One region of the Sphingobium wonjuense genome, then DNA from elsewhere that is predicted to be linked to it. Evidence: predicted binding sites of a transcription regulator. Region 1 holds the regulator's gene; each other region holds the start of a gene.

Evidence for each region. Region 1 encodes LexA, which represses DNA repair genes until DNA is damaged. Its sites were predicted from a motif close to GTTCCNCNCTTGTTCT; they were not measured.
Region 2: a site for LexA is predicted at 2,294-2,309, ahead of U5A82_RS02905 (ImuA family protein). Genes of this name have one in related genera too.
Region 3: a site for LexA is predicted at 4,060-4,075, ahead of recA (recombinase RecA). Genes of this name have one in related genera too.

Annotation. Positions count from the first base shown of each region.
Region 1 covers NZ_JAYKZY010000002.1:1,832,438-1,839,963, reverse strand. Annotated here, with positions in the region: gene gltX (glutamate--tRNA ligase) at 1-252, opposite strand, end outside; partial or broken gene U5A82_RS12900 (ComEC/Rec2 family competence protein) at 322-1,299, shown strand; gene U5A82_RS12895 (hypothetical protein) at 1,360-1,836, opposite strand; partial or broken gene U5A82_RS12890 (ComEC/Rec2 family competence protein) at 1,943-3,124, shown strand; gene lexA (transcriptional repressor LexA) at 3,115-3,786, opposite strand; gene U5A82_RS12880 (molybdopterin molybdotransferase MoeA) at 3,859-5,037, opposite strand; gene moaC (cyclic pyranopterin monophosphate synthase MoaC) at 5,034-5,507, opposite strand; gene trpC (indole-3-glycerol phosphate synthase TrpC) at 5,504-6,295, opposite strand; gene trpD (anthranilate phosphoribosyltransferase) at 6,292-7,284, opposite strand; gene U5A82_RS12860 (anthranilate synthase component II) at 7,440-7,526, opposite strand, start outside.
Region 2 covers NZ_JAYKZY010000001.1:686,819-694,344, reverse strand. Annotated here, with positions in the region: gene U5A82_RS02920 (SOS response-associated peptidase) at 78-728, opposite strand; gene U5A82_RS02915 (alpha-ketoglutarate-dependent dioxygenase AlkB) at 793-1,371, opposite strand; gene U5A82_RS02910 (SOS response-associated peptidase family protein) at 1,373-2,014, opposite strand; gene U5A82_RS02905 (ImuA family protein) at 2,378-3,103, shown strand; gene U5A82_RS02900 (Y-family DNA polymerase) at 3,018-4,538, shown strand; gene U5A82_RS02895 (glycine zipper 2TM domain-containing protein) at 4,708-5,049, opposite strand; gene U5A82_RS02890 (aminotransferase-like domain-containing protein) at 5,503-7,005, opposite strand; gene U5A82_RS02885 (DUF7661 family protein) at 7,069-7,302, shown strand; gene U5A82_RS02880 (pyridoxal phosphate-dependent aminotransferase) at 7,299-7,526, opposite strand, start outside.
Region 3 covers NZ_JAYKZY010000002.1:293,954-301,479, reverse strand. Annotated here, with positions in the region: gene U5A82_RS05280 (translocation/assembly module TamB domain-containing protein) at 1-1,533, shown strand, start outside; gene U5A82_RS05275 (transglutaminase-like domain-containing protein) at 1,604-2,383, opposite strand; gene recA (recombinase RecA) at 2,911-3,984, opposite strand; gene U5A82_RS05265 (response regulator) at 4,106-4,462, opposite strand; gene U5A82_RS05260 (hybrid sensor histidine kinase/response regulator) at 4,548-6,959, opposite strand; gene U5A82_RS05255 (DUF2062 domain-containing protein) at 6,999-7,526, opposite strand, start outside.

The sequences.
Region 1 (7,526 bases):
ATGGCGCGGCGTGCGCGCGAACTGGAACACGGCAGGCTCATCGCCGCCCAGGCCCAGCCAGTCCAGTCCGTCGAAAATCGCGGCCACCGCGTCGTCGGTGGAACGGGCGCGGTCGGTGTCCTCGACACGCAGCAGGAACTTGCCGCCATGGTGACGGGCGAACAGCCAGTTGAAAAGCGCAGTGCGGGCGCCGCCGATATGCAGGAATCCAGTCGGAGACGGGGCGAAACGGGTCACCACCTGCTTGTTCATTCCCGTTGCACTTGCCGTCATATTGCCTGACATTCGCCTTGCTGAACCATGGATGCGACGCCCCCTAGCATGGCTTTTGAGCCACGACAAACCTCGCTTGGCGCGAGGCCGCTCGCGTTGGCGCGCAGCGGGGTGGCGCTGCTGGAAAGCTGGCTGGAGCGTGAGCGCGAACAGATCGGCCTTTGGGTGCCGATCGCGCTGGGCGGCGGCATATCCGCCTGGTTCATCCTACCCCATGCGATGGCATGGCTGGCCTTTTGCTGCGGGGCGTTGGCGATGGCCTGCATGGGGGCGATGCTCCCGGCCGGCGGGCGGTTGCGGCGGATCATTGTCGCGGGTGCAATATTGGCTTGCATGGGCTGCCTGCTGGTCTGGGGGAAGGCAGTGATTCTGGGACAGCCCCCGCTTGCCCGCGCAACCTTCGTCCAGTTGACGGGCGAGGTGACGGGGGTGCGACCGGTCCCAGCGCAGGCGATGGTGCGCGTGATGCTGCGTCCGGTCGATGCGCCCGATCTGCCGACAGTGGTGCGCGTCAACATGGCTGAGGCCGACGTGCCAGTGGGACTGGGGGAGGGCGCGCGGATCCGATTTCGGGTCCGCTTGATGCCGCCTGCACCGCCGAGCGTGCCGGGCGGCTACGACTTTGCGGCGCGCGCCTATTTTCAGGGGATCGGCGCGACGGGGAAAGCGCTCAAGCCGATCGAAGTGCTGCATCCATCCACGGTCTCACCGTCACTGCGGGCCAGATTGTTCGAGCACATACTTGATCGCGTTGATGGCCCAGCGGCAGGCATAGCGGTTGCGCTCGCGACCGGGGATCAGGGCGCGATATCCGACGCCGATGCAGAGGCGATGCGGCGCAGCGGCCTTGCCCATCTGCTCTCGATCAGTGGGTTGCATGTGACGGCGCTGATCGGCGCGGTCATTTTTCTATTGATGCGCGTGATGGCGCTGAGCCAGCGGGCGGCGTTGGGCTGGCCGCTGATGCTGATCGCGGCGGCGGGCGGAGCGCTGGCAGGGATCGGTTATACATTGCTGACAAGCGCGTTATAGGAGTCAAACCCTGATTTATCCGCAGTTTTGAGCGATTTTAGGGCAGAATGGCATTCAGCACGTTGAACTGATGGGCCAGCCCGTTTTGTCTCGCTTTACCTTGCAACGCTTTTCGATCGGACCGAAAATGACCGATGCCCGCTCTCTCATGTATTTTGCGGCGGCAAAAATGTCGTCCAGTTGAGAGCTTATTCCTCCTGCCTGTCCTCCTTGTTGCTTTGAACAGCCGCTCTCGGTCGAAAGCACTTTGGATAATGACTTTTTGGTCCGCAAATCGTCATAAGAGACATAGTATCGACCGATACATTTTTCGTTCTTGTGGATGACGATCAGTTCGTGTCCGATGTCGTAGATGTAGAACGGAGGGGCAGAAATGCCGACCCTCGTGTCTTTGTTCTCGCAATGCCTTTGACGATGATTTTCACATATCGCTTCGGAGTATGTCACCGCTCCAAACATGCGGGTGATTGGCTCATCCACGGTTATGTCTGAAGTGGCTGCTGCCAGAACAAATGCGATGTATGATAGCATTACAGATACCTACGGAACGATTGCCGTGCGATGATACCCAAAGATCGTGAACAGGATGTTTCGTTCGCTAATGCTGGCCCTTGTTCGGCATTAACCATAGGCCTTAACCACACCTACCGGGGCCGAGGTTCCCACGGTGCGGTCATGCGTTGCTGCCTTGTTGGTGCTGGGCGGACTGGCGATGGGCCGGGATGCCGTGACGCTGCGCCTGGTGGCGACCGGCGCGCTGGTGGTACTGGCGCTATGGCCCGAAGCGCTGGCGGGGCCGAGTTTCCAGATGAGCTTCGCGGCCGTCACCGCGCTGGTGGCGCTCGCCGAACATCCGCGGTTTCGCGCCTTCGCTGCGGCGCGGGATGAAGATCTGGCGCGCAAGATCGGGCGCGCCCTGGCCGTGACATTGGCGACCGGCATTGCCGTCGAACTGGTGCTGATGCCCATCGCCCTGTTCCATTTTCATAAGGCGGGCCTGCTGGGTGCATTCGCCAATCTGATCGCGATCCCGCTTACCACCTTCGTCGTCATGCCGCTGGAAGCGTTGGCGTTGCTGCTGGATGTCGTGGGCCTGGGTGCGCCTGCCTGGTGGCTGACCGCGCAGGCGTTGAACCTGTTGCTGCTTCTGGCCCACAGCGTCGCCGCCAGTCCGATGGCGAGCCTGCTGGCGCCGACCATGGGCATGGCGTTGTTCGGGTTGACGGTCGTCGGGCTGCTGTGGTGCCTGCTGTGGCGAACCGGATGGCGCTGGCTGGGCGCTGGGCCGGTCCTGATCGGGGTGGTCGCGACATTTGTGGCTTCGCCGCCGGATATTCTGGTGACGGGCGACGGGCGGCATGTGGCGGTGCGAACGGGTGACGGTATGGCCATACTGCGCGACCGGGCGGGCGAATATGTGCGGGATGTCCTGTCCGAAAGCGCGGGTTATGATGGCGAACTGGCGGCGATCGCGGATTTGCCGGACGCGCGATGTTCCCGCGATCTGTGCGCTGTCCGCCTGACCGATAGAAAAGGGCGACCATGGCGGCTGCTGTTCACCCGCAGCGATGCGCTGGTCGCGCGGCGCGACTTCGCCCGCGATTGCGCGGCGGCGGACATCGTCGTCAGCGATCGCCGCCTGCCACGCTGGTGCAGCCCGCGCTGGATGAAGATAGACCGTCGGCTGCTGGCGCGCACCGGCGGGCTGTCGATCAGCCTGGATAGTGGCGAAGTTCACACCGTCCACACGCCCGGTGACGCGCATCCGTGGATAGTTCGGTCCGTTCGCAGGCCATGGCGACCAAAGCCTCAATTATAGCGGCGCAGCAGCCCCGCCAGCTTGCCTTGGATGCGGACCTGCCGTGGATCATAGACCTGGGGTTCATAGGCGCTGTTGGCCGGATCGAGCCGGACCCGGCTGCCTTCGCGGCGGAAATATTTGAGCGTCGCTTCCGCCTCGTCGATCAGGGCGACGACGATCTGGCCCTCGCGAGCGACATCGGTACGCTGGATGAGCGCAAAGTCGCCATCGAGTATGCCCGCTTCCATCATCGAATTGCCCGAGACTTCCAGCGCATAATGGTCGCCCGCGCCCAGCAGGGCGGCGGGGACGGACAGCATCGTCTGCCCCTCCATAGCCTCGATCGGGACGCCGGCCGCGATTCGACCGTGCAGCGGGATTTCGATCACGTCATTGGCGGCGATCGGAATGGCGGGCGCAGCCTTGGGCTTGAGCGCGATCACGGGTGCTGGCGGGCGATGCATCGCGTCGGGCAGCTTCAACACCTCCAGCGCGCGGGCACGGTTGGGCAGGCGGCGGATGAAGCCGCGTTCTTCCAGAGCGTTGATCAGGCGATGGATGCCGGACTTGGACCGCAAATCCAGAGCATCCTTCATTTCTTCGAACGAGGGCGACACGCCGCCTTCGTCCAATCGGGTCTGAATGAAGCTCAGCAATTCCTGCTGCTTGGGGGTCAACATCGCGGTCCTCCGTGGAACGTATGAGGAACGCATAGGAAACAGATGAAGGTTAGTCAAGCACTCCCGAACACATCATAGCGGCAGGATGACGACGCGTGTTCCTGGTTGTGCGGGTGGCGATCCGGCAGGGCGCAGGATCACGCAATCGGCTTTCGCCATGGCGGCCGTGGCGGCGCTATCCTGCGACGTTACCGACACAATGCCATCAGGCGCACGCCAGGCGCGCAGATAGTCGTCACGGTCGCCCGTGGCAGGCAGATGAGAGGCCAGCGATGCGTCGGTCGCCAGCGGCAGCGGATGGGTCGCGCCGCCGACATGGCGGACGAGTGGCAGGAGGAACAAGGTTGCCGTCACGAAGGCGGAGACAGGGTTGCCCGGCAGGCCAAGGAACATCGCGTCGCCCAATCGTCCTGCCATGAGCGGTTTGCCCGGCCGCATCCTGATCTTCCAGAAATCGAGCGTCCCGCCAGCGCGGACGAAAGCGGGGCGCACCAGATCATGGTCGCCGACGGACGCGCCGCCGGTCGAGACGATGACATTGGCGCTGCCGGCGCGTTCCATTGCGGCGACCATGGCGTCCATATCGTCCGGCACGATGCCGAGGTCGATCACGTCGCAGGGCAGGGCCGCCAGCAGCGCCGCCAGCATCGGCGCGTTAGACGAGGGGAGGAAGCCGGGCGGGGTAGGCGCGCCGGGCGGCACCAGTTCATTGCCCGTAGATAGCAGCGCGATCCGCGGACGGCGGCGGACCGGCACCGTGCCATGCCCCCCCAGCACCGCGAGAGCGACCTGCGCCGGGCCAAGGTGGCTGCCCGCGTCGAGCAAGACCGAACCGCGCGCGAAGTCGGATGCGGCGGCGCGGATATGCCTACCGGTCGGCAGGGGATCGTCGCTGGCCGTCAGAAGGTCGCCCGCGCGTATGGCGTTTTCCTGGATCAATATGGCGTCCGCGCCCGGCGGCAGGGGCGCACCGGTGAAGATGCGGCAGGCGTCGCCGGGGGCGAGCGGCGATGGCGCGGCAACCCCTGCCGCGCTTTTCCCCGTCACCCGCCACGGGCCGGGATGTTCGGCCGCGCGCACGGCATAGCCGTCCATCGCCGACAGGTCGGCCCAGGGCTGGTCACGCATGGCGAGCAGATCGTCCGCCAGCCAGCGGCCGGTCGCGTCGGCGATGGGAACCGTTTCGACCGGCAGGCGCGTGGCGAGGGCGAACAGGCGCGCCTGCGCTTCGGCGACCGGCAGCAGGCTCATGAAGCGCGGCGCCAATCGCCGGATTTGCCGCCGGTCTTGGCCTCCAGCTGCACACCGCCGATGACCATCGCCTTGTCCAGCGCTTTGGCCATGTCGTAAATGGTGAGCAGGGCCACGGAGGCGGCGGTCAGTGCCTCCATTTCCACCCCGGTCTGGCCTGCCGTGCGGGCCGTGGCGGTCACGGTGACGCCGCTATCGTCCAGATCGAAATCGACCGTCACGGCGCTGAGCGCGATCGGGTGACAAAGCGGGATGAGGTCGGCGGTGCGCTTGGCGGCCATGATGCCCGCCACCCGCGCCACGGCGAGGACATCGCCCTTCTTGACCAAACCGTCGGCGATCGCCTTCGCCGCGTCGCCGCGCATGTCGATGCGGCCGGAGGCGACAGCTTCGCGCGCGGTCGTCGCCTTGGCCGAGACGTCGACCATGCGCGCCGCGCCGTCTTCGTCCAGATGGGTAAGACCCGTCATTGCCCCGTCAGCAGGTTGCGGGTCGCCGCTTCGACATCGGCCTGGCGCATCAGGGTTTCGCCGACCAGGAAGCAGCGCACGCCATGATCGGCCATGGTGGTCAGGTCGGCATGGCTGGTTAGGCCGCTTTCGGCGACGAAAGTGCAGCCTTCGGGCGCCTTGCCCACCAGTTCATAGGTGCGGGCGAAATCGACGGAGAAGTCGCGCAGGTCGCGATTATTCACGCCGATCAGGCGCGAGCGGAGGTTCAGGGCGCGCTCCAGTTCGGCTTCGTCATGCACTTCGATCAGGGCGTCCATGCCCAGGCCCAGGGCCGCATCCTCGATTTCCTGCATCTGCCCGTCGTCCAGCGCGGCGACGATGATGAGGATGGCGTCGGCACCCAGCGACCGGCTTTCCAGCACCTGCCAGGGATCGACGATGAAATCCTTGCGCAGCACGGGGATGGCGCAGGCCGAACGGGCGGCCATCAGATAATCGTCATGGCCCTGGAAATAGGGCTCGTCGGTCAGGACCGACAGGCAGGCTGCGCCGCCCGCCGCATAGGCCTGCGCATGGGCGGGCGGATCGAAGTCGGCGCGGATCAGGCCCTTGGAGGGGCTGGCCTTCTTGACTTCGGCGATCAGGCCGAAGCCCGAGCGTGCCGCGGCATCCAGCGCCTGGCGGAAGCCGCGCGGCGGAGTTTGCTCGCTGGCGCGGGCATGAAGCGATGCGACAGTGGTCGCGGCGCGGCGGCGGGCGACATCCTCCCGCTTGAAATCGCAAATCTCGATCAGCTTGTTGGTCATGAATAGGCAATCCAGCAATTCAGAAGGGCGTTGGCAAGCCCGCGGTCGATGGTCTCGGCGGCTTCCTCCACCCCTTCGCGCATGTCGTGCGCCGCGTCGGCCACGACAAGGGCGGCGGCGGCGTTCAGCAGCACGGCGTCGCGATACGGCCCTTCCTCACCCAGCAAGAGGGCGCGCAATGCGGCGGCGTTGTGGGCGGCATCGCCACCCCGGATGGCTTCGACCGGGTGGGTGGAGAGGCCGAGGTCCGCAGCGCTCAGACGCCGCATCGCGATGACGCCATCGGCCGAGACTTCGGCAACGTCGTTGCCGCCCGCCAGCGAGAGTTCGTCCAGCCCCTCGTCGCCCGATACGATCATCGCCCGGTCCGCGCCCAGTTCCGCCAGCGCCTGCGCATAGATGGGCACATAGGCCGGGCGCGCGATGCCAACCAGTTGGCGGCGGACGTTGGCGGGGTTGGCGAGCGGGCCCATCAGGTTGAAGATCGTGCGCTCCCCGATAGTCCGACGGATCGGGCCGAGCCGTTTGAGCGCGGGGTGATAATTTTGGGCGAAGAGGAAGCAGATGCCGAGGTCCGCCAGCGTCGCTTCGGCGGTGGCGGCGGCCTTGTCGAGATTCAGGCCCAGCGCTTCGAGCGTGTCGGCAGCACCGGCCTTGGACGATGCGGCGCGGTTCCCATGTTTGGCGACCGGGACGCCCGCTGCTGCGACGACGAGGGATACAGCCGTCGAGACGTTCAGCGTGTGATGCCCGTCGCCGCCGGTGCCGCAAACGTCGATCGCGCCCTCAGGGGCGGTAACTGAGATCATGCGGGCGCGCATGGCGCGGGCGGCGGCAGCGATCTCCACTGCGGTTTCGCCGCGCCGGGCCATCGCGACGAGGAAGGCGGCGATGTCCGCGTCTGTCAGGTCGGCGTCGAACAGCAGGTCGAACGCCTGGGCGGCGGCGTCTGCCGACAGCGGCGAGGAAGGATCGGGCAGGCGGTTCATCGCGTCGCCTTAATCGGCGGGGGGCGGCGGAGTCGAGGGGGTGTCACCGCTTAACTTCGCACTTTTCCCGCACATCCTGAAATTTGATTTCCTATTCCCGCAACATTCGGGAAGCGACTGGCGCAGGATAGGTCGAACCCGCCCGATAGGACAGGTCAGGCCGCTTCACGCGTCCGTACCGGCAAGCCCGCTAGGCGCAAGAAATTCGCCAGCATGTCATGCCCATATTCGGTGGCGATGCT
Region 2 (7,526 bases), on a different contig from region 1:
CAACTTTGCTCAACCGCGCGCTGCAGCCATAAATATGTACTTGATCGACCTGCGTTGGCGGCGCTGAGTCCGAGCTTCTAGAGCAACATCGGATTTTCAGGTTGGGGCGAGCGCGCTTTTACCCACGGGTCCGTCGTTCGATCGATGGCGATCATCGCGTCAGGGAAGGAGCGCTCCTGAAAGCCTATGATCTCGTCGAAATCGCCATGGAGCCAGCGATCATATTCGTCGGCGAGAAGCAGCACCGGCATCCGGTCATGGACCGGTCGGATCGCCTCATTGCAGTCGGTCATGACCCCTGAATAGACCGGTCCCCATTCTGCGCTGTCGCGCCAGAGCGCTGCCCATCCAAAGATCGGTCGATCATGGAGCGAGAACCAGGTCCGGGTCTTGCTTCCCTTCGCGCCTTCGGCTTCGGCGAAGCCAGTCAGCGGAATGATGCAGCGCCACTGCGGTTTTCGCGCAAAGCCCACCCACATGGATTTCTTGAGGTCCGCGATATTGTTGACTGGCTTGGGCTTGGATTCAGGTTTCATGCCCTTCAGGCGCAGGGGCCAGCCCCAGACCATGGATTGAAGGTGACGCTCGCCGTCCTGTTCGCGGACCACCATGCCGGGGTAGCCCGGATAGACATCCTCGGGGACATTGAACTGCGTGACGGGGGCCGACACACCAAAGTGCGCGGCCACTTCTGCTGCCGACTTGCGGACCGTGTACAGATTGCACATGCCGCGAGGCTAGCATCAAACAGCGCCGGCGCAATGGGAAGGGGGCTTAGTATTTGAGCGTGGGCTATCGAGCGGGCCGCATGGTCCTGAAGGTGATCGACCAGCGCGGTGCTTCCATCTCGGCAATACTATGCTCCCAATCATTTCGGGCCTCGCCGGCCATTTTGTAGATCGACCGTGGTTCGAGCGGCGCCGTTCGCCGTTCGAAGCCGGTCGCCTGGCGCCTGCGAAACCGCATGGGCGCGGATGACCCGAGCGACACCCCGATGACGTCCTCGAAAACCGGTCGATCCTTGTGCCAGCCGATCCCGGCGCCCGCGTCGTAACGGATCAGCAGCGCCTGAACGAGGGCGTCTGATTCAAGGCCTGCGAAGCCTGCAGCGCGGTCTCGGGTCGGGAGCAGCCAATCGGGCAGGGGATCGGTCGGTCCGAAATGCCCCGTCCCGAAATCATAGCTCCAGCCAAAGCTATGCGTGAGCCGCTTGCCGGTCCACTGCTGATAACGGAAAGGGGCCAGAGGCTCAGTGTCGATCCGGGCGATCAGCGCGGCCTCTTCCGTTAGCGTCAGGAAATCTCGGGCATAGTCGAGCCCTGGCAGCAGCGGCTCAGCAAACATGTCCATCTGAAATGCAGCGCTGCCCATGTCAGATGAGCGCCAGTTGGGGGCTGGCCGATGGCGGCCCTTTGCCGCTGCGCCAGAGATCATCGGTCTGCTCTACCCTGAAGCGCTCGGCTGCGAAGGGTGGTCGAAACTGGAAACCGATGACATCCCGGATCGACCCATGCAGCCATGGCTCATATTCGTGAGGGTCGAGCAGCACCGGCATCCGGTCGTTGGTCGGCTGGATCGCCTCATTCGCATCCATGGTCATGCCGGCATAGAGCGGCCCCTGATCGGGTATGTTTCGGCAGAAGCCGGCCCAGGCCATGATCGGTTCGTGCTTCAGGGAGAACCAGGTTCGGGTACGCTCGCCAGGCACGCCGTCAGGGTTCGCGAAATGGGTCATGACGATCAGGCATCGATAGCGTGGATCCGCAGCCATCTGATCCCATTTTGGATTGGTGAGGTCTGCCACGAGCCCGATCCGGCCGGGCTCCTCGCCGCGTTCGCGCATATCACGGGTGAGCCTCTGGAAGCCCCAGGTGACCGCCCGCATCAGCCGCCTGCCACGGTTCTCGAAAATGACGAGCCCAAGCGCGCCCTCCGTGGTTTCAGAAGGCAACTCGATCGGTGCGGGCATCTCCGCCTTGAAATGATCGGCGACCTGGGAAAGGCCTGCGGCCATGCAATGAAGCCGAGACATGGGCTGCTCGCTGCTTACCAGGGGATCTCGTCGTCGCTGACGAGTGCCGGATCGTGGCTCGGATGATAATGGAGGCCGGCCGAGTCGGAGGGGGGCTTGGTGGAGCCGGCGGCGTTTCGAGCGCCTGTTCCTGCTTGCCTTCGTGGCGTAGGCTTAATTTCTTTCGTGGCGCATTCGCCATGATATTCCTCACTTGTTTCGCAGCCGTCGGGAGTGTCGACCGCCATGCGCCGACTCCGCCCGTTGACTCTTTCTCTCAATAGAACAAAATGAGAACGAATCCAACCGCCGAGCCAAGGAGGCCCTTCGATGACGGACAGAGGGGCGCGCGCCCATGTTGCTGCTTTGCGCGCCCGGATTGCTGAGATCGAAGGCGCTGAGCGCAAAGCCAGACAAGTGCTGCCATTTGGGATCGACGCCATCGACTCGAAGCTGCCGGGCGGCGGCCTCACACTTGGAGCGTTGCATGAAATCGCTGGCGGCGCGCAAGGCGTGACCGATGGCGCTGCACCCGCGCTGTTTGCCGCCGGCATCCTGGCACGGGTAAGCGGCTCGATCCTCTGGTGCATGACACAGGCGGATCTGTTCGCGCCTGCGATTGCCCAGGCCGGGCTTGATCCTGACCGGATCATCTATGTCGAAGCGCGCGATGAAACCGCCATTTTGAGCTGTTTTGAAGAAGGGCTGCGCCATGGTGGTCTTGGCGGTGTCGTCGCCGAGGTCGCGCGATTGTCGATGACCGCCTCGCGGCGCCTTCAGCTGGCGGCTGAGGACAGCGGCACGATCGGGATCGCGATCCGGCGGTGGCGGCGCCTGGCTGAAGCCGCTGATTTTGGCCAGCCTACCGCGTCCTCGACGCGGTGGCGGGTGATGGCTGTTCCATCCGATCCACTTCCGGTGCCGGGGGTTGGTCGACACCGCTGGTTCGTTGAGCTCATCCGGTGCCGGGCAGGCGAGAGCGCCGATTTTCTTGTGGAAGCCTGCGATGCGACTGGTTGTCTCGCTCTTCCTGCCGACCTGGCCGACCGATCGGCTGCGTCGCAGGCTTGGGCAGAGCGCGCCGCTTCATGACGCGCCACTGATCCTGGCTGGGATGGATGGGCAACGCCGCGTCGTGACCGCGGCGAATGCCCCCGCTCGCCTGATCGGCCTGCATGCCGGAATGGCCATCACCAAGGCGCAAGCGCTGGTGCCCGATCTTCAGATCATGGATGCTGAGCCCGAGGCAGATCTTGAAGGGCTTGAACGGCTGGCGGTCTGGTCGCTTCGGCGATACGCGCCGATCATCGCGGTTGATCCACCCGACGGGCTGATGCTTGACATCACCGGCGCCACCCACAGGCACGGCGGCGCCGATGGGTTGCTCAAGGACATGCTGACGCGCTTGGGGCAGGTGGAGACGGCTGGCCGGGCGGTCTGTGCGCCTACCTTCGGCGCAGCACATGCTTTGGCACGCTATGGCGCCGATCCGGTGCGCATTGTCGATCCGCTTGACCTGAACGCAGCCATTGGCGGCCTGCCTATCGCAGCCCTGCGGCTCGATGTCGGCATCGTTTCGGCTCTGGGCAAGCTGGGCATGGAGACGATCGCAGACCTTGAAGCGATGCCGCGCGCTTCCCTTGCCCTTCGTTTCGGCTCGATGCCAGGCCTGCGGCTGGACCAGGCATATGGCCGGGTTGCTGAGCCTTTCGAACCGGTCGCAGCGCCAGAACGCATCGAAATCGAGCGCTGCTTCGCCGAGCCGATCGGCGCGCCCGAAACCTTGGCTCGCTACACGCACAAGCTGGTGGCGCAGCTATGCCAGCAACTGGAGGAAGCTGGCGTGGGCGCGAGGCGGCTCGATCTGCGCTTCCACCGGGTCGACAATCGGATCGAGGCCATTCGTGCGGGCCTTGCAAAGCCTAGCCGCGATAGGAAACAGATGGGGCGTCTCCTTTGCGATCGGCTGGAAACTATCGATCCGGGCTTTGGGGTTGAGCGAATGTTGCTGGCTGCGCCTTCGGTTGAGCCACTTGGTTATCGCACCATCTCCAATCTTGGCGAGACGCCGTTGCCGGACGTCGCCGCGCTGGTGGACATATTGGGCAACAGGGTAGGGGAGGACCGCCTGTTTCGCCTCGCGGCTCGCGAGAGCGATATTCCCGAACGGTCGGTCACCCGTATCGCGCCGATGGCGGACCCTACGCTTCTGCGCTGGCCCGAGCGATGGCCCAGACCCTCGCGCTTGTTTGCACGTCCAGAGCCGATCGATACGATGGCGCTGCTTCCCGATCATCCGCCTGTCCATTTCATCTGGCGCGGTTCGCGGCGCCGCGTGAAGCATGCTGACGGGCCGGAACGCATCTATGGCGAGTGGCATGTTAGCGACGCGGAATGGCTCAGCGTCAGGGACTATTTCCTCGTCGAAGACGAGACCGGAGCGCGCTACTGGGTTTTTCGGCAGGGCGACGGCATGGACAGCGCGACCGGTGGACAGGGCTGGTTCCTGCATGGCCTCTTTGGCTGAATTTTTTAAGCGAAATAGTTACGTAGCCCGGTTCAGAATGGCCAAGCTGTACAATATCCGCATCATAGACGTGGTAAGTTTTCCATGCGACCCGAAGGCTCTTGGCTTTGAGCCAGAGAGGCTTCTATCTGGCCCGGCCATCCTGAAGGATGGCCGGGCATTTTGTAAATTAGCAGTTCGAATTGCGATCGATCGCCCGGCCGGCAAGGGCGCCGGCGCCTGCGCCGATAATTGTGCCGGGCGCGCGGTCGCCGCGGGTGTCGATCGCGCGGCCAAGAAGGGCCCCCGCAACACCACCCAGAAGGAGGCCGGTGGTGCCGCCAGACTTGCGGCAGCTATAGCCGCGATCATTGCGATAGCCACGGTCGTCGCGGCGATCCGAATAGCGGACCCGCTCGTAGCGGTCATACCGGTTCCAGCCGCCATCGCGGGCAAAAGAGGGTGCAGGCATCGCCGCCGAAAGGGTCGCGGCTGCGAGAGTCATGGCAAGAACGGATTTGCGCATGGACATATCTTGTCTCCTCACAGTGTGTCGTTGGATGACCTTATGCCGAGGAAGAAGTGGCGTGATCCTGAACCTCTTTGTTATCAACGGTTAAGCTGATCAAAGTCATAGGCGCTTGGCATCTGATCTATTGGCGCGGCTCTGCCGGATAAGCTAGCCAACCACTGTCCCTTCCGCTCTCGATGGGATCAGTCATTCGTTGGTGCAGCGGCGGCTTGGCTGCTAAGCGCCCATCCAAGCCATTCGACAGCGAAATCGCCCCGATTGGAAGCGGACATTCAGATGATATTGGGTCTGAGACTCTGCGATTCGTGGGAAGCCTGCATGACGGCCGGTTCAACCTAAAGCTGACACTCATCATTAGACAATCCGGACTTTAACCTGCCCAGAATCTGGGCGGATTTTGCGGAGGTGGCGATTTTCTAGTTCAATTGACCTACGTTGCTGTGCCTGCCGTCGTCAGACGACGGGTGCCGACCTGCGAGACCGTTTGGCACCGACGTCGCGGATGGCCGCGCCGATGCGATCGATGCCTGATTCGATTTTATCGAAATCGGCGATTCCGTAACTGAGGCGGAAGCTTTGATAGTTCTCAATATCCGGGAACAACGGAGCGCCAACCAGAAGCGCCACTCCCCGCTGGGCTGCAGCCCAGCACAAGTCGACGGAATCGATATGGGGCGGCGTCTCGATCCACATGTTGAACCCACCATCAGGGACGATAAATCTGAACTCCGGGGGCAGGGTCGCCTTCAATTTATCGATCACGAAATCCTGCACGCGCGCATAGGCGACGCACTGCCTTTCCACATTGTCCCTCGCCGCTGGAGTGCCAAGGTACCTGGCGAAGGCTTCCTGAAGCGGCCAGGATGTGTGAAGGTCGGTCATCGATTTCTGGCTGGCGATGTCCTGGAAATAGGACGGGGGCGGCATCACCATGCCCAACCGAATGCCCGGGACATACGATTTTCCAAAGCCGCGCCCGTAGAATATCGGGTCTTCCGGCCGTGCGAGTGCGCGCAAACTGGGCAGCGGTTCACCGCGGAAGCGCATCTCTGGGGCATGGTCGTCCTCAAGCACCGGCACACCATGTATGCGGATTAGTTCGAGGATCTTCTTTCTCTTGTCGAGCGAAGTCGTCACGCCGGTCGGGTTGTGGAAGTTGGGCATGAGGAAGAGTAGCTTCACATCGTGACGCTCGAGCGCGTCGCTCAACTGATCGAGGTTGAGCCCATCGGGTTCCAGATCGACCCCGATAATGCGTGCGCCAATCGACCGGGCCACATCCAGCGCCCCAAAATAGCTTGGCCGTTCCATGACTATGGTGTCGCCCGCGCGCAAAAGGGCCCGCATCACCAGAGCAATCGCCTGCTGTCCGCCGTTCGTTACTAGAAGGGGGCCATCGATGCCGCTCTGCGCAGGCAATAGAACATTCCGCACCGCATCCTTGAGAGCCGATGCGCCATCGGGCTGATGATAACAGTATAGAGATCCGGAACCTTCGGCGAAGGTCTCGCTCATCGCCCTTTCGAAGGGTCTGAGGTCAACGGCGGAAGCGGTGGGGTAGGCCTGGGTCAGTGAAATGGCGCCGGGCAGCGCTGAGGCATCCAGCATCTGCCGGAATGTATCTTCGGGATAGCGCGACCGCCAGTTGCCCGCCAGCTTAGCCGGTTCAGGTAATGGGTGCGACGCCGCTTGATCGGTCGTCACGAAGGTGCCCAGCGGTCCGCGGCCGACAAGAAGGCCCCGCGCGCCCAGTTCCTTGTACGCGCGCGACACGGTCAGCGCGTTGATCCCGAGATGGTCGGCCATGGCTCGGACAGGCGCAAGCCGTTCCCCATTGCCCAATGTTCCTTGCTGAACAGCGGAATCGATGCTGTCCACGATCTGCTGAAATATCGGCGTATCGCCACTGCGATTGACATTGAGCCACGGAAACGGCTTGTTTTGCATGTTGTCCATGCCCTGCCCATAGTCCGTCACGTATTGCAGCACAATGTATTGTTATGTATTGCTTGTTGTGAAATGAGCGAAATTCCCGCCAGTCCCCTGCGCTTCGACATCTACGGTCGGTACCAGCTGGAAATCAGCATGATCGACGGCCATTGGAAGATCGAAAAGCAAATCGGCGAGCGGCATGTGGTGTTGCATGACTTCGTCATACCTCACTTCGTGGGACCGGATGAGCTGGCCGTATATCTGGATGATATCCTTCACGAAAATTCCGGGATTGGGGAAGTGATCAGGCGCATCGCCTAGTTCAGTTGCGGCGACTTCCTCAGCGCAGCGCAGGCTGCGGCAATGCGATCCAGTCCCTTTCGCAGCTCGGCATCGCCACAGGCGTAGGAAAGCCGGAAGAATGGTGAGAGACCGAAACACGCACCAGGTATGACGGCAACGTCGTGCGTCAGGAGATGGTCTGCAAAGGCGCGATCATCGTGAATGATCCGCCCATCTGTGGTGGACGCCCCCATTAGCCCCGC
Region 3 (7,526 bases), 1.5 Mb from region 1:
GGCAGCGCCTTCCCGACCGCCACGACGCGTCTTGCCATCAGCGACTTCCGCCGGTCCAGCCTGACCGCCGTGTCCGACCCGGTGTCGATGAGCATCGAGGGCAAGCTGTCCTCGGCAGGCGGCGACCTGCGCGGGCTGATCCGGGCCGGCAGCAACACGCTGGGGCGCTTCACGGCCACGCTGGCGCCGCCCGGTGCGGGGGCGAGCTGGTCCGAGCAGTTGCAGAACGCACGGCTGGGCGGCGGTATTCGCTATGCGGGACCGGCCGATGTGCTCTTCTCCTTCGCCGGTCTTGCCGACCAGCAATTGACCGGTGGTCTTGCCGTCGCGGCGGACTTTAGCGGGCGGCTGACCGACCCGCGCCTGAACGGCGTGGTGCGCGCCAACGCGCTGACCTATGAGAATGAGACGTTCGGAACGCGCGTGACGCAGATGAAGCTGGATGGACGCTTCACCAACGATCATCTGGAGATCCGCGACTTTTCCGGCCGCGCTGGTGACGGCACGGTCCAGGCGTCGGGCAATGTCGGCCTGGCCGCCGCCAGCGGTTTTCCGATGGATATCGCGGTGAAGCTCGATCGTGCCCGGCTCGCGCGCAGCGAAGCGATCACCAGCGTCGTCAGCGGCACGATCAACATCAGCAACAGTGCGGCCAATGGCGGCCTGATCGAGGGCGACCTCAATCTGCCCGAGACCCGCTACCGCTTCGCCTGGCAGGGCGGGACGGATATCCGGCAGCTTCAGGGCATACGCCGCAAGGGCGGCGGGACCGACCCGCTCGACCAGCGCCTGGCTGCGCGGCAGGCCGCTGCGAAGCCCGCCGACTGGAAGCTCGACATCCGGGTGCGCGCTGACAATGAAATCTACGTGACCGGCATGGGGCTGGATTCCGAATGGAAGACCAACATGCGCGTCACCGGCACCACCGCCGATCCGCGCGTGATCGGCAAGATCGAATCGCTGCGGGGGCGCTACAGCTTCTCGGGCAAGCAGTTCGAGCTGGAGCGGGGGGTCATCACCTTCAACGGGCCGATGCTGAACCCGACGCTCCAGATCAAGGCGGAAACCCGGATCGACACGGTGACGGCGGGCATCCAGGTGACGGGGTCGGCGCAGCAGCCCGATATCGCCTTCATCTCCACCCCCACTCTGCCGCAGGACGAGATCCTCTCGCGCATCCTGTTCGGCGATAATGTCGCCAACCTGTCCGCGATGCAGGCGGTGCAGCTGGCGGCGGCGCTCAACGGGCTGCGGGGCGGCAGCGGCGGACTGAACCCGATGGGCAAGTTGCAGGGGGCTTCGGGTCTCGACCGGATCGGCATCGTCGGTGGCGACGAGGCGACCGGGCGCGGCACCTCGCTCGCGGTGGGACAGCATATCTCCAACAATATCTATGTGGAGGTGATCACCGACTCAAAGGGCTTCACCGCCACCCAGCTGGAGATCGCGTTGTCGAAGACGCTGAGCCTGTTGTCGAAGACCGGTACCAATGCCGGATCGTCGGCCAACCTGCGCTATTCGAAGGATTATTGAGGATGGGCAACCGTTTGCGAGGCAGGTCGCCGCGCGCCACCAGGGGTGGGCGCGCGGCGATGGGACGGCGTCAGGCCTGCGTCACGGTGATCGACTGCGCATTCATCATCGCGCCGCCGAAGACGGTCATGAAGGCGATGTCGGTGGCGTCGCGGCCGACGGCGATGCGGACCATGGTTTCGACCGGGGCCAAGCCGGTGGCATCGACGATGTGCCAGGCGCCGTCGAGCCAGACTTCGACCACGGCATGGAAGTCCGGTGGATCAAGGCCAAGTGCATAGACCGACACCAACCGGGCGGGAATGTCGCGCGATCGGATCAGTGCGGCGGTCAGATGCGCAAAATCGCGGCACACGCCCTGCTGGGCGACGAACGTGTCGGCGGCGGTGGTCGTGCTGTCCGAACTGCCGGGCACATAGACGAGATTGTCATGCACCCAGTCGACCAGCGCCTGCACCAGCGCCCCGCCCTGAAGATCGGGGAAATGGCTACTGACGAAACTGCCGAAGCGATCGGCCTCGCAATAGCGGCTGGGCCAGATGAAGGGGAGCACATCCTCGGGCAGGCTGGGCAGGGGGCTTTTGGCGAGGCTGGCGATCGCGACCGGCTGGCGCGCAACCTCCATGGTCGCGCGATAGGTGCTGAGCATGCGGCCGGTGCCGGTGCGGGTCCAGGTGCGGCGGCCGATGCCGCTGCCGCCGCGCTTGTTCGTCAACGGGCCTGCATTGTCGATGATGTGGGACTGGGTAATGACCTGCTGATCGGGCATCGCTGCGGCCTCTACCGCCAGCAGGACGTCGGTCGGTTCGGCAAAATCATAATCGAGTATCGCTTCGATGGCGACGCGCATGAGTGGGTTCCAATGTGAGAGGGGGCGGGTCGAATCGGCGCGCCTTAAGGAGCATCGTTTGGGCGCAGGATGTTGGCAAGGGCATTGGGATGTTTCGCCGTGAAAGCTATGCCTTTGATGGGCTGTTTCGGCTTGTTGAAGACTTGGCATGGACGGCTGCGCGCCAACGCAACGAAGGTGATTCTGCTTTTGGGGAAAGGCTGAAAATAGGCGTGCGACCGCTTAACTTCGCACATTTCCCGTCCATCTTGTTGTTTCGTTACGCGGGCTTGATCCTATCGGTATGTCCGGGCGGTCGAGATAAGGACCAAGCCCGACCTTCATAGGGGAAAACTGGCGTGCCGCCTTCTACAGGACACAAGCCATGCGGTTCCTGCGTAAGCCGCGCCCTGCCCCCCTCCATCTCGCCGACGGTAAAAGGCCCGTCGCGCGGGGAGCGCGGCGGGCCTTTTCAGAGCGTGATGCGCAAGGCGGGCGATATCCCATAACTGCGTTCCGGCTGATCCGGCCGGACGCAGTTGCAGGGCTTATTCGCCATCATCCTCCGCATCGGGTCCGGTGATCATCTTTTCGGCGACTTCTTCGGTCTTGCCACGAATCGCCTTTTCCAGCTTGTCCGCCAGTTCAGGATGTTCCTTGAGATAGGTTTTCGAATTCTCACGCCCCTGCCCAATGCGGATCGAGTCGTAGGAGAACCAGGCGCCCGATTTTTCTACCACCCCGGCCTTGACACCCAGATCGAGAATCTCACCGATCTTGGAAATGCCTTCGCCATACATGATGTCGAATTCGACCTGCTTGAAAGGCGGGGCAACCTTGTTCTTGACCACCTTCACCCGGGTCGCGTTGCCAACGATATCGTCGCGATCCTTGATCTGGCCGGTACGACGGATGTCGAGACGCACCGAAGCGTAGAATTTAAGCGCATTGCCACCAGTCGTGGTCTCCGGATTGCCGTACATCACGCCGATCTTCATGCGCACCTGGTTGATGAAGATCACCATGCACTTGGACCGCGAGATGGAGCCGGTCAGCTTGCGCAGCGCCTGGCTCATCAGGCGCGCCTGAAGGCCGACATGGCTGTCGCCCATCTCACCTTCGATTTCAGCGCGCGGCACAAGCGCGGCGACCGAGTCGATCACCAGCACGTCGATCGCATTGGATCGCACCAGCGTATCGACGATTTCCAGCGCCTGCTCGCCCGTATCGGGCTGAGACACGATCAGTTCGTCGATGTCGACGCCCAGTTTCTTGGCATAGCCCGGATCGAGCGCATGTTCCGCGTCAACGAACGCCGCCGTGCCGCCGCCCTTTTGCGCTTCGGCAATGACATGGAGCGCGAGCGTCGTCTTGCCCGAGCTTTCGGGACCATAGATTTCGATGATACGCCCCTTGGGCAGGCCGCCAATGCCAAGTGCGATATCGAGGCCGAGAGAACCACTGGAAATCGCTTCGATCTCCAGCTTTTCGCGGCTGCCCAGCTTCATGGCGGAGCCTTTACCGAAGGCGCGGTCGATCTGCGCGAGCGCCGCGTCCAATGCTTTCTGTCTGTCCATTGTCCCGTTCTTCTTGGAATCGATGAGTGAGAGCATTGCGGTCATCGGCCTACCTCCTGTCAAGCGGAGAGCGCACGAATATTCGGCGCCTTGGCGATGATGTATCCTGTTTGTTCTTAAAGAACAAGAGGGGAACAGAAATTTCCTATCCGCTTGCCCGAACGCTTTATTCGCTCAGGATCTTGCCCAATGCGCGTTCGACCGCGCCGATGGTGAAAGGCTTGGCAAGCGTCGGTCGGCTGGCGTGGCTGGACGGCAGATCGTCGGCCATGCCGCCGGTCGCAAAGACGAAAGGTACGCCGCGTTCGGCGAGGATGTCCGCCACCGGCCAGCTTTTTTCGCCCTGAAGATTGCAGTCGACCAAAGCGGCGTCGAACCCGCCATCGCGCGCATGGGCACAGGCTTCATCGACCGTGGCGGCGACGGCATGCAGCCGATAGCCCAGGGCGTCGAGATAATCCTCCAACATCATGCCGATCATCGCTTCGTCTTCGACAATCAATATGCTCTTGGCGTCCGACATGCTGTGCGATCCTCGCTAATCCAGCCAACTCGCTAACCGATCCCTGTCGCCTTGCCCAGCATATTCACCTTAATCCCGCGCAAACTCAGGGTGTGAGCGGCCGCATGGCCAGGGCGTCGCGCGCGGCTTCGGCCAGTTGGCTGACGGAAAAGGGCTTGGGCAGGAAAGCGACATTGGCGAGGTCGATCGATTTGCGCAGCTGTTCCTCGGCATAGCCCGACATGAACAGGACCGGCAGGTCGGGATAGGCGCGGCGGGCCTGCGCGACCATGGCGGGGCCGTCCATATTGGGCATGACCACGTCGGAAATCAGCAGGTCGATCTTTTCCGTGCCGCCCAGCACCTCCAACCCCTGTTCGCCGTCATTGGCCGTCAGCACCTTGTAGCCCTGGCGCGTGAGCGCACGTTCGGCGACGGCGCGGACCATATCTTCATCCTCCACCAGCAGGACGGTGCCGGTGCCCCAGGTTTCGCTGCGGGGTTTGGGCGCTTTGGCGGCAACGGGCTGTTCCGCGTCCGCGCCGCTATAGACGGGCAGATAGATGACGAAGCTGGCCCCGCGCCCCAGTTCGGATTCGGCGAAGATATAGCCGCCCGATTGTTTGACGATGCCATAGACGGTGGACAGGCCGAGGCCCGTGCCCTTCCCCAGTTCCTTCGTCGTGAAGAAGGGTTCGAAGATCTTGGCGAGAATGTCGGGCGGGATGCCAAGGCCGGTGTCGGACACCCGCAGCGCGGTATAATCGCCCGCGGGCAATATCTGCTGGCGCATTTCGCGCACCTTGATGGCGGGGACGGCATAGGTCTGGATATTGACCGTGCCGCCTTCGGGCATGGCGTCGCGGGCGTTGACCGCGAGGTTGACGATCACCTGCTCCAGCTGGCCCGGATCGGCGCGGATCGCGCCCAGATTGCGGCCATGGGTGACGTCGAGCTTCACATTTTCGCCCAGCAGGCGCTTGAGCAGATTGGAGACGTCGGCGACGATGTCGGGCAACTGCAATATCTGCGGGCGCAAGGTCTGCTGGCGCGAGAAGGCGAGCAGCTGGCGGGTCAGGCCCGCGGCGCGATTGCTGTTCGATTTGACCTGCTGAATATCGTCATAGTCGCTGTCGCCGGGCGTATGGCGCATCAGCATCAGGTCGCAATGGCCGATGATGGCGGTGAGGATATTGTTGAAGTCGTGCGCAACGCCGCCGGCCAGCTGGCCGATCGCCTGCATCTTGGTCGCCTGCGCGACCTGACGCTTGAGCTTGGATTCCTCGCTATTGTCCTTGAGGCTGAGCAGCACCGCCGCTTCGCCCAGGCCCCGCACGCCCGCCAGGCTGAGCGCGACCGGATCGTCGGGCTGGCCGCGCATGCGGACCGCGATATCGCCCGACATTTGCGGACCCACCGCGAAGCGACGGACCGCGTCGGCGACCGCCGCCTGATCCTCCCGCACGACGAGATCGCCGGGATAGCTGGGTTTCTCGCCGTCCCGCAGGCCCGCGACGCGGGCGAAGGCGTTGTTGAGGAAGAGGACGCGCCCGTCCCGGTCGGCCATGGCAAGGCCGAAGGGCAACAGCGACAGGAGCGTTTCGATATAGGAGAGCGCGGACGTGCCGCCGCCGCCCGCCGGTTCGTCGATCAGCAGCAGCAGCATCGGCCCGTCCTGCATCGACGCCTGCGACCCGTTGGGCTGGGCCGCGCGCTTCAAGGGCACCTGGAGCAGGCGCAGCGGCAGGCCGCCCTGTTCTTCGCGCGCCAGGAACAGGCGGCTCTTGTCGTCCACCCGCATATGGGCGGCGAAATCGCGGCCGATGATATTGGCGTCGATCCGCCCCGCCGCGCGCAACAGGAAGGCGCCATTGGCCGCGCGGATGCGGCCTTCGCCGCCGATCAGCACCGCCATGATGCCCGCCTCGCCCAGTTGCCGCCCCGCTTCGCCGGTGAGGAAGCGGTTGACGTCGTCCAGTGCGCTGGGCTGGCGCACGGGGGTGAAGCGCCAGAGCAGATAATCGTCGGACCGGCCGGTGCGGGCGATGGCGACGTCCAGGCGCAAGGCGCCCTGGGCCATGCCTTCCACCTTGGCTTCGCCATCGCGCCAGGCGGCGCGGGCGGCGGCGGACAGGGCGTCGTTGAGCGCGGCATCCGCTGTCACGGCGGGTGGAGTCGGATATCCGGGGAACCATTCGCCGAACAGGTCGCTCGCGCAGACCAGCCGACCGCCGCGATCGGTGACGGCGATCGCCATGCTGGACGCGTCGGCGGCGGCGCGGGCGACGGTCCAGTCGGGTGTCGCCTCGCTGGCGGACACCGGCGTAGGAAAGAGATGCTTATACCAACCGAGCAGGGCGGCGGCGACCAGGATCGTCGCGCCGAACCCGGCGGCCAGCTGCAGGCTGCCCACGGCGTAGAGCACCAGCGCGGCGGAGGCCAAGGCGGCAAGGATCAGCAGCGGCAACGCCAGACGCGAGCGCGGCTGCACCAGCCAGGCCTCTTCACCTCTTTTCAACCCGATACCCCTGAGCCTGCTTGCGAACGACAGCCGACGTCAGACGCCGGCGGCCTTCTCCAATGCGCCGCTTTGATGGGCCTTGCCAATCCTCAATTTACGCGCCTGCCATTTCCGGCCCATGCGCCGACGCCAGAACCAGTCGGCGATGACGTAGCCGACGACCGCGCTGGCGAGCGAAATCAGGACGAGGCCGAGCAGCATGGCGGGTGCGGCTTCGGACAGGAGCCAATTGGTCCACTGGCTGACGGTGGCGTGGCCGTCGACCAGCGCCATGAAGCCGGTCGCATCCGCGCTGCGGCCCAACATCCAGTTGCCCAGCCATACCGACGCCATCAGAATGAGCGGCGTGGTGGCGGGATTGGACAGGAAGGTCATCGCCGCCGCGACCGGGATATTGGCGCGGAACGGCAGGGCCAGCAGCGCAGCGCCCGCGATCTGGACGCCGGGGATCAGCAGGAAGATGCCGACGAACAGGCCCAGCGCCACGCCGCGCGGCACCGAGCGGCGAGTGAAGCGCCAGAGCGAGGGTTCCAGCACGCGATGCGCGACCGGCGCAAGCACGCG